2 linked regions of the Pseudophaeobacter arcticus DSM 23566 genome follow. The protein of the gene in region 1 interacts with the protein of each later gene in a pairwise test. Links are inferred from orthologs where the notes say so. Each region holds a gene or a part of one and is shown on either strand. Other genes may lie near its edges.

Region 1 (5,304 bases):
CGTGGTATGAGCCGCTCAATTTGGTAGATTTGTTCACATAGCGAGCCTTCAATGGCTGCCACAATCAGGTGTTTCGCCAATTGCCAAAGCGCCGCTTTGGCAGCGCCCGAACCGCCCCCACGGGGCGGGCGCTTTGCTTCCCACCCCTCGGTTCGGACGCGATGGTTTTTCTGAATGGGTTCAAAAGCAGCACTGTCCGCCTAGCTGACATTACATGACAAAAAACATGACAAAAAAGGGCACCCATTTGGGTGCCCTTTGTGGTCTTACTAAACTGTGGTTTTACCCCAGCAGCTCTTTTACCTTGGCAACGGTGGCCTCGGCGGTGATGCCGAATTTTTCGAACAACTCACCTGCGGGCGCCGAGGCACCAAAGCGGTCCATGCCGATAAATCCGGCCTTTTTGTCCTGACCACGTTCGCCCATCAACCAGCGATCCCAGCCGCCGGCCCGCATTGCGGCCTCGATGCCGACGCGCACGGGGCCTGCGGGCAGGACCTTGCGGCGGTAGGCTTCGTCCTGGGCGGCAAACAGCTCCATGCAGGGCATGGAAACCACGCGGGTGCCGATGCCTTCGGCTTCCAGTTTGGCCTTGGCTTCCATCGCCAATGACACCTCGGACCCGGTGGCGATCAGGATGGCCTGACGCTTGCCGGTCGCCTCGGCCAGCACATAGGCGCCCTTGGCGGTGAGGTTGCTCAGCTTGTGCTCGGTGCGCAGGGTGGGCAGGTTCTGACGGGTCAGGGTCATCACCGAAGGGGTGTCCTTCTCGGTGAGGGCCACTTCCCAGGCCTCAGCTGCCTCAACCGCATCCGCAGGGCGGAACACATAGGTGTTGGGCGTGGCGCGGCAGATTGCCAGATGCTCAACCGGCTGGTGGGTTGGGCCATCTTCGCCAACGCCGATGCTGTCGTGAGTCATCACAAACACTGTCGGGATCTTCATCAGCGCCGCGAGACGCATGGCGGGGCGGGCGTAGTCGGTGAAGCAGAAGAAGGTGCCGCCATAGGCGCGGATGCCGCCGTGCAGCACCATGCCGTTCATCGCGGCGGCCATACCGTGCTCGCGGATGCCCCAATAGACGTAGCGGCCCTTGCGGTTGTCGGTGTCAAACACACCCAGATCGCCGGTTTTGGTATTGTTCGATCCAGTGAGGTCAGCCGAGCCACCCACGGTTTCGTGCATGATCGGGTTGATCACCTCCAAAGCCATTTCAGAGGCCTTGCGGGTGGCAACCTTTGGTTGCGCTTCAGACACCTGCTTTTTCAGCGCCTTGATGGTGGCCGACAGCTTTTTGGGAGCGTCCAGCGCATAGGCGCGGTTGAAACGGTCCTGTTTCTGCTGCGAGACCTCGGCAAAGCGGGCCTCCCAGGCTGCGCGTTCTGTCGCGCCACGGGCACCGATGGCTTCCCACTGGGATTTGATATCGGCGGGAACCTCAAAGGGGCCGGTTGTCCAGCCATAGGCGGCCTTGGCGGCGGCCATCTGATCCGCATCCGTGAGCGCGCCGTGGCCCTTGGAGGTGTCCTGTGCGGCATGGCCCAAAGCGATATGAGTTTTGCAGGCAATCATCGAAGGTTTCTTCGATTTCTTGGCGGCTGTCAGCGCTTCGTCGATGGCAACGGGGTCGTGGCCGTCGATCTCGATCACTTGCCAACCAGAGGCGCGGAAGCGCTGCACCTGGTTGGTGCGGTCCGAGAGCTCAACAGTGCCGTCGATGGTGATGTTGTTGTTGTCCCACAGCACAATCAGCTTGCCGAGCGAATGACGGCCAGCCAGGCCGATGGCCTCTTGGCTGATGCCTTCCATCAGGCAGCCATCGCCGGCGATGACATAGGTGTGGTGATCGACAACCTTGCGGCCATATTGGGCGCGCTGCATTTCTTCGGCCATGGCAAAGCCAACAGCGTTAGAAATCCCCTGACCCAGCGGGCCGGTGGTGGTCTCAACCGCGTCGAGCAGGAAGTTTTCCGGGTGGCCCGCTGTCAGCGCCCCCATCTGGCGGAAATTTTTGATCTGGTCCAGTGTCACCTGTTTGTCGCCGCACAGGTACAACAGGGAATAAATCAGCATCGAGCCGTGACCGGCAGAGAGGATGAAGCGGTCCCGGTCTGGCCACTGGGGGGCCGCGACATCAAACTTCAGGTGCTTTTCAAACAGCACGGTGGCGACATCGGCCATGCCGACGGGCATACCGGTGTGGCCGGAGTTGGCGGCGGCGACGGCGTCAAGGGCAAGCGCGCGAATGGCGGCGGCCTTGTTCCAATGTTCGGGGTTGGCGGTGCGCAGGGCTGTCAGATCCACTGAAGTTTTCCTTTGGGTTACCAGGCTGGTCCGCCGCTCAATAGCAGTGACAGCCCAAAGATCAAGCTTTCTGCGCCATTCCCTGCCGGGAAGGCGAAGTCATGGCTGCAAGTGCTTGAAAGCAAAGAGGGGGTGTTTTACTCCTGACTTCGTTAAGCTGTTGGCAACGCGGCTGGTGTAAAGCGATTCGCGCTGACGGCCAGCAGGTGCTGCACAGGACACAGAGGCAGGCACCAGCAGAAGTGATGAGGGGTGAGGGACAGGTATGACGCAGATCGAAGAGTTGCAGGGACGTATTCTAGCCGCCATGGAGCGGATTGGCTCGGGGGTTGAAAAGCTGGAGCAGGCCCGCGTCGAGGCCAAGGAAGAGGCCCGGGCTGCTGCGGATAATTCCGATCTGGAGCGCGCGCTGGAAGAAGAAAAAACCGCCAATTCCCAGCTTGAGGAACGGGTGAAGGTGCTGCACAGCCGTCTCAAAGAGGCAGAGCAGGCTGCACCTGCTGCTGACAATGGCGACATGGCCGCGCTGCAGGCAGAGCTGGAACTGTTGCGCAATGAGGTCGGCAATACCGATGAAAAGGATGCTTTGAAGCTGGAAATTACCCGGCTGAAAGGGGCGCTGGAAAGCGCAGGCAACGGTATGGCGGCTGAAAAGGAAGCTCTGGAAACCGAACTCACCGATCTAAAAAACGCTCACCAGCAGTTGCTGACCCAGGTCGAGGAAGCCTCTTCGGGGGACATGGCAGGCGATGTCGGGGGCGCGGTGGATCAGGCGGCGCTGGAGGCGGAAATTTCCGCGCTGAAGGCGCAGCTGACCGAGGCACAGGCGGCGGCCGCTGTGGTGCCCAAGGACCATGAGTTCCAGGCTCAGCTGGATGAGCTGCGCCTTGCCAATGATGCGTTGCACAGCACCAACGAAGCCCTGCGTGCGGCCCAGGCCAACGAACAGGCGCAGGTGAATGCGGTGCTGGCCAAGCTCGAACCGCTGTTGGCCAATGCACAAACCCTGCCAGAACAAAACCTGCCGGAAGGGGAAGAAGTCTGATGCCAGAAGTAACTATTCATATCGGTGGGCGTGGATTTGAAGTCTCCTGCCAGTTGGGCGAAGAAAGCTATCTGCATTCCGCCGCCAAGATGCTGGATGACGAAGCCCAGGTCCTGTCGGATCAGATTGGCCGGATGCCCGAGGCGCGGATGCTGTTGATGGCGGGTCTGATGCTGGCCGATAAAACCGCAGCCGTCGAGGATCGCATCAAAGAGGTGGAGGCCGAACTGGCAGAGCGCGTGGCAGAGCTGGAAGCGTTGAAAAACACGCCCGCCCCCGAGCCCGAGCGCATCGAGGTGCCTGTTGTGCCACCACAAGTGCCCGAAGCCCTGGCGGAACTGGCGGCCCGCGCCGAATCCTTGGCGCAACAGATCGAAGAAAAATCCGCAGCTGAATAGGCTTGGGCTGCATCAGGTGAACATGGGGCGATCCCGCGTGAAATCTGTGTGAACCTGGGTGATCTGGGAACGTTTCTTGCAAGCAACAAAAAGCCCCTTCCGGTATCTGCCGGAAAGGGCTTTTGTATCTGTGCAGGTCCCGGCGTGACATGGAAACTGCGGGCCGGGTGGGGGGATGTTTAGCCGTTGGCTTCGCGGATCTTGTCTGCGGCGTCCTTGTCAAAGGCGATTTTGTTATCGGCAAACAGACCGTCCAGTTCACCCGAAAGCGTCATCTCGGTGATGATGTCGCAACCGCCGACAAACTCACCCTTGATGTAGAGCTGCGGAATGGTGGGCCAGTCGGAATATTCCTTGATGCCGGCGCGGATTTCTTCGTCGGCCAGCACGTTTACATCGGTGTAATCAACGCCGATATAATTCAGCACGCCAGCCACGCGCGAGGAGAACCCGCACTGGGGCATGTCCTTGTTGCCCTTCATGAAGAGCACAACGTCATTGGCTTTTACGGTTTCGTCGATGCGGGTCTTTGCGTCGCTCATCTGTCTTTTCCTTTCGGCGGTTCCGCCTGTCGCGGTCTTGTTCGATATATGGCTCGAGTTCAAAATAAATCCAGACCGCCAGCACTGCCAGAGCAGCAATGACGATCAAGATTTTGTTCACTCAGGCGCCTTGGTGGTCAGGGCCAGGGCGTGCAACTCTCCGTTGGCGCCGTCCATTTTGCCCTTGAGCGCGGCATAGACTGCGCGCTGCTGCTGCACCCGGTTTTTGCCCCGAAAACTCTCATCCACCACCATGGCGGACATATGAACCCCATCCTGGCCTGCGACCTGGATTTCCGCATCCGGAAAGGACTGGCGCAGGAGGTCTTCGATTTCTTGAGCTTGCATTGGCATAGGGGTGATCCTTGGCTTTGGTCTTGCTTGAAACTTAGGGTGGCCTTGGGGGTAGTGCAAGCACTCAAGGCCACTGTAATCAGCACAAATAGGGCGGAGGGTGGTCAGTAATACGCGCAAAGGCGCGCTGGTTTTGCGCGCCTTTGATGAGATACAGAGCGAGTGCGGCGCGGTTTTACGCCACCGCGTCAGCAAAGCCCGCCCGGAAGACCGCTTGCAATTCAGCCAGCGGCGCCTCGGAGCCACCAATTTTGACGCTGTCGCCGGTAAATTTGCCTACGGTGGTCAGGGTGACACCTGCCTTGCCAGCTGCCAGCATCAGACCTTCGGCCTGGTCAAAGTTGCAGGCCACCAGATAGCGCGCCTGATCTTCCCCAAACAGGGTCGGGGTGTCGCCTGCGTCGATCTGGACGCCAACACCTGCTTCTTCGGCCAGCTCAAACGCCGCCAGTGCCAGACCGCCATCGCTCAGATCAGTACAGGCCTTGATCAAGCCGCGGTTGGCACGGATGAATTCCCCGTTGCGCTTTTCCGCCGCCAGATCAACCGCAGGGGCATCGCCGTCTTCGCGGTTAAACACCTCTGCCAGCAGGGCAGATTGGCCCAGATGGCCCAGGGTTTCGCCGATCAGCAGCGCAATATGACCGTCGCGGGCTTGGCC
Region 2 (4,923 bases), 810 kb from region 1 along the record:
CGCAAGCCCCGGTTGTTGCAAGCCTGCCCTTGACCCTTGTCCTGCTCTGCCCCAGCCTGCCGCCAGATGTGACAGCCACAGGAAAACACGATGAAAACGCCCTTCGACCAGACCCTTCAGGATCGCCTCACCCGCTATGCCACCATCGACAGCCAAAGCGATGAGAATTCTCCCTCCTCCCCCAGCACCGAGATCCAGTTCGATATGCTGAACCTGCTGGTGGCCGAGCTGAACCAGATCGGCGCGCAGGATGTGGCGCTGACCGACTATGGCACCGTGCTGGCGACAATTCCCGGCACTATTGATGGGCCGACGGTTGGCTTTCTCGCCCATGTGGACACCGCGCCGCAGTTCAATGCGGCAGGGGTCAAACCCCGCGTCATCAAGGGCTACAACGGCGGCGACATCAGTTTCCCGGATAATCCCGATCTGGTGCTGTCTCCACAGGACCACCCCTATCTGGCGGGCAAAGAGGGCCATGATCTGGTCACCGCCTCCGGCCTGACCCTGCTGGGCGCCGATGACAAGGCCGGCGTCGCCATCGTGATGACCCTGGCGCAGCACCTGATCGAGAACCCACATATCCCGCACGGCCCCATCCGCATCGCCTTTACCCCCGACGAAGAAATTGGGCGCGGCGTTGACGCCAGGCTGCCTGCAGATCTGGGCGTTGATTTTGCCTATACGCTGGACGGCAGTGACCTGGGTGAGATCATCTACGAGAGCTTCTCGGCGGATCGCGCCGTGGTCTCGATCAAGGGCGTCTCGATCCACCCTGGCTGGGCCAAGGAAAAGATGGTCAATGCCGCGCATCTGGCCTCCAAGATTGTGCAGACCCTGCCGCAGGCGACCATGACGCCGGAAACCACCGACGGGCGCGAGGGCTTCCTGCATGTCACCGATATGGCGGGGGGGTCGTCAGAGATGGAGATCAAGCTGATCCTGCGTGATTTTGAACGCGACGGTCTGGCGGCCAAGGGGGATCTGCTGCGCCAGGTCTGCGCCGCCGTGCAGGCCTCAGAGCCGCGCGCCGAAATCACCTGCGAGATCTATCCGCAGTATCGCAACATGCGCTACTGGCTGGAAGAGGACATGACCCCGGTTGATCTGGCGCTGGAGGCCTGCCGTGCCAATGGGATCGAACCAATCTCGGTGCCGATCCGCGGTGGCACCGATGGCTCGCGCCTGACGGAAATGGGGGTGCCGACCCCCAATATCTTCTGCGGGATGCAATGTGTTCACGGCCCCCTGGAATGGGTGTCGGTGCAGGACATGGCCGCGTCCCTGCAGGTCTGCCTGACCCTGGCGCAACTGGCGGCAGCCAAATAGCCCCCGTCGCCCCCCCCCGCTGTCCGGTTCCAGGACCGGGCAGCGGTGTCTTGCTGGAAAACCCGGCAATCTCGGCTGGAGGATCCTCTGTCAGCGAACCCAGACTTGACCCCTCGCCTGCATAGGGTAAACCTGCGCCGGAAGTCAGGAGACCGCAATGCAGGCGTTTGAGTACAAAGTTGTTCCCGCTCCCCATAAGGGCACCAAGACCAAAGGCGTCAAAACCCCCGAGGGGCGTTTTGCCAGTTCCATTGAGATCACTCTCAACCAAATGGCAGCTGAAGGCTGGGAGTACCAACGCGCAGAACTCCTGCCCTCGGATGAGCGTTCCGGCCTGACCGGATCAACCACCCATTGGCGCAATGTGCTGGTGTTTCGCCGTGCATTGGCAACAGCCGAGAGTGTGTCCGCACCCGCCCTTGCCGCAACCACCGCCCCCGCAGGCAATGCGCCAGCGGTGCAGGCACCGGTTGCCGCCCCCCCTGCCGCCGCCCCTGCGGCTGGCGTGTTAACAGCCACCGCAGGCGATCCCGAAGCGCCAGCAGGAGCAACTCCTGTTCCAGGTCAGGGAGCTGCCAGCATGCGGGCCGACGATGGGGTCGAAGAGCTGAGCCCGGTCTCTGGCATGACTGCCGCCCTGAAAGCCCGCGCCAAGTTGCACGCCGCAGACGACGAATAACCGCGCCTCCCGGCAAGGCCCCCCTTCCCTGCAAGGGCCATCCTCCCTGCAAGGGTCCAAGCCTCTTGAGCTCGGGGCACCTCTGCAGGGTCTGACAGATCAATCGCTGCCGATATCCAGTGCCAGCGCGTGAATGCGCGGCACGATGTCCCCCAGCGCCCTGTGCACTGCCCGGTGCTGCTGCACCCGGTTTTGCCCGGCAAAGGCTGCGGCGCGGATCCTCACGTTAAAGTGACTCTCACCGCTGCCATCATGGCCCGCGTGGCCAATATGGCTGTTGCTGTCATCCACAACCTCCAGTTCCGTGGGCGCAAAGGCTGCCTGCAGCCGCTGCTCCATCTCGACACGAATGCTCATATTCCGCTCATCCTCATATTTATTTCTCGCACCCCCTTCAATCTGGCGCCCCTTAGACTAAACTGCTGCCTCCGAGTCGAGTAGTTGCGTCGAGAAGGTGCACCCCATGAGTAAATCAGATCCTTTCGGTTTCGATATGTCCGTCAGCTCTGCCAAGAAGAAGAATCCGCGTGGACGTCGCAGCATGTCCGGCGCCTCGGAGACCTCTGTGCGGGTCTGCGACAAGGAGGGGTGCGAAGAGGCCGGCAAGTTCCGCGCCCCCAAGGCCCCGGATGTGTTGGATGATTATTTCTGGTTCTGCCAGGAACATGTTCGCGAATATAACAACCACTGGAATTTCTTCCAGGGCACAACCGAGGCAGAGCTGAACGCGCAGCAGTCCAAGGACAAGGTCTGGGAACGTCAGACCAAACCCATGGGCGACCCCGAAGCGCGCGCCTGGGCCCGGCTTGGCATTGAGGATCCACATCAGGTTCTTGGCGGCAATGCCACCCAGAACCCGGGCCGCTCTGCCGCCACCGGCCGCCGCCTGCCCGCCACCGAACGCCGCGCTATTGAGCTGCTGGAGGCCAAGGACGATTGGTCCAAGGCCGACATCCGCAAGTCCTACAAAAAGCTGATCAAGGTGCTGCACCCGGATATGAACGGCGGTGACCGCAGCCAGGAAGAGCAGCTGCAAGAGGTCCGCTGGGCCTGGGAGCAGATCAAGGACAGCCGCAGCTTCAAATAATGCGCTTAGGGTCAGGACCCCAGATCCCGAGTCTTGGAACAGAAAGAAAATGGGCAGCGGGAGCTGCCTATTTTTTTGTGCCCAGATATCGCTATTGGCGTCCTTCGGTTCAAATTTCGAGCCACGCATAAGGCCAGTTCCCTCTGCAACATCACGTTATTTGGCCACCCCCGACTCTGCCCCTTGCCCTTCACCGCAAGATCAGGCACCAATCCCCCGGATTGACCCCGCAATCGGCGGGAGAGGAACAAGGATCGACTGTGATGACTGACGGCATGCTGGATATGAATGCAAAACCCACCGACCCCATTTCGGTGCGCGATGTCTTTGGCATCGATACCGACATGACCATCAAGGGCTTTGCCGAAGGCTCTGACCGTGTGCCCGCGATTGATCCCACCTATAAATTCGACCCCGACACCACCATGGCCATCCTGGCCGGCTTTAGCCACAATCGCCGGGTGATGATCCAGGGCTACCACGGTACGGGCAAATCGACCCATATCGAACAGGTCGCCGCGCGTCTGAACTGGCCCTCTGTCCGGGTCAACCTCGACAGCCATATTTCCCGGATCGACCTGATCGGTAAGGACGCCATCAAGCTGCGCGACGGCAAGCAGGTGACTGAGTTCCACGAAGGCATCCTGCCCTGGGCGCTGCGCAACCCGGTTGCGATCGTGTTTGATGAATATGACGCCGGCCGCGCCGATGTGATGTTTGTAATCCAGCGGGTTCTGGAACATGACGGCAAGCTGACGCTGCTGGACCAGAACGAGATCATCACCCCAAACCCCTATTTCCGTCTGTTTGCCACCGCCAACACCGTTGGCCTCGGCGATACCACGGGGCTGTATCACGGCACCCAGCAGATCAACCAGGCCCAGATGGACCGCTGGTCGCTGGTGGCCACGCTGAACTACCTCAGCCATGATGCCGAAACCGCCATCGTGCTGTCCAAAGCCCCCCATTACAACACCGAGCCCGGCCGCAAGAGCATCGCCCAGATGGTCACTGTGGCGGATCTGACCCGCACCGCATTCATGAACGGCGATCTGTCGACCGTGATGAGCCCGCGGACCGTGATCAACTGGGCGCAAAACGCCGAGATCTTCCGCGATGTGGGCTATGCTTTCCGTCTGTCGTTCCTGAACAAATGTGACGAGCTGGAGCGCCAGACCGTCGCCGAGTTCTACCAGCGCTGCTTTGACGAAGAGCTGCCCGAAAGCGCCGCCAGCGTTTCACTGGGCTGATTTGTGACGTGCCGCCCGGCCGCAAGGCCGGGCAGCGCCCGTCCCGTCCCCCACGGGGCGGGCGCTTCGCTTCCTCCCCGCCGGGTCGGGCGCCGCCCTTTTCGCTGCCGCTCGACTGGACTTTCCCAAAAAGAGGGAGGATGCTCATCAGGGACAAGGTGCGACCATGAGAAAACAAAACGACAATCCTGCTGATCCGTTCAAAAAGGCCCTGGCCGAGGCCACCAAGGTCATGGCCGATGATCCGGAGCTGAGCGTTTCCTATACCGTCGACCCTTCGGGGGTGTCCGGCGACAATATGCGCCTGCCGCAGGTTAGCCGCCGCATGACCCGCGAGGAGGTGCTGCTGGCCCGTGGCACCGCGGATGCCCTGGCCCTGCGCCGCAAGTTCCATGACGATGCCACCCATGCCAAATACACCCCCCAGGGGGAAATGGCGCGTGATCTCTATGAGGCGATGGAAACCGCCCGCTGCGAGGCCATGGGGGCGCGGCATATGCCGGGGACGGCCAGCAATATCGACGTCAAGATCCGCAATGACGCCATCCGGCGCGGCTATGACCAGATGAAAAGCTCAT

The links. The genes of interacting proteins can lie anywhere in the genome.
Region 2: the proteins of grxD (region 1) and ARCT_RS0108565 interact in binary tests that used the Escherichia coli proteins (3 or more experiments, as listed by UniProt). The link is inferred for Pseudophaeobacter arcticus DSM 23566 from one-to-one orthologs.

The regions. Positions count from the first base shown.
Region 1 is NZ_KI421507.1:1,779,271-1,784,574, reverse strand. The notes cover bases 2,609-5,304. They hold grxD (Grx4 family monothiol glutaredoxin), read right to left. Parts: upstream 4,290-5,304; coding sequence 3,927-4,289; downstream 2,609-3,926. Other genes in these bases: purL (phosphoribosylformylglycinamidine synthase subunit PurL), read right to left, coding at 4,819-5,304; ARCT_RS0112560 (BolA family protein), read right to left, coding at 4,407-4,643; ARCT_RS0112570 (cell division protein ZapA), read left to right, coding at 3,349-3,747; ARCT_RS0112575 (hypothetical protein), read left to right, coding at 2,609-3,349. Also shown: tkt (transketolase), read right to left, coding at 283-2,304; more of ARCT_RS0112575, read left to right, coding at 2,570-2,608. UniProt on the Escherichia coli protein: Monothiol glutaredoxin involved in the biogenesis of iron-sulfur clusters.
Region 2 is NZ_KI421507.1:972,920-977,842, reverse strand. What follows is about bases 737-3,668. They hold ARCT_RS0108565 (BolA family protein), read right to left. Parts: upstream 2,366-3,668; coding sequence 2,108-2,365; downstream 737-2,107. Other genes in these bases: cobS (cobaltochelatase subunit CobS), read left to right, coding at 3,359-3,668; ARCT_RS0108560 (DnaJ domain-containing protein), read left to right, coding at 2,472-3,095; ARCT_RS0108570 (DUF4177 domain-containing protein), read left to right, coding at 1,487-2,008; pepT (peptidase T), read left to right, coding at 737-1,329. In the rest of the region: more of pepT, read left to right, coding at 91-736; more of cobS, read left to right, coding at 3,669-4,345; cobaltochelatase subunit CobT, read left to right, coding at 4,512-4,923. UniProt on the Escherichia coli protein: Transcriptional regulator that plays an important role in general stress response. Has many effects on cell morphology, cell growth and cell division. Acts by regulating the transcription of many genes, including dacA (PBP-5), dacC (PBP-6), ampC and mreB.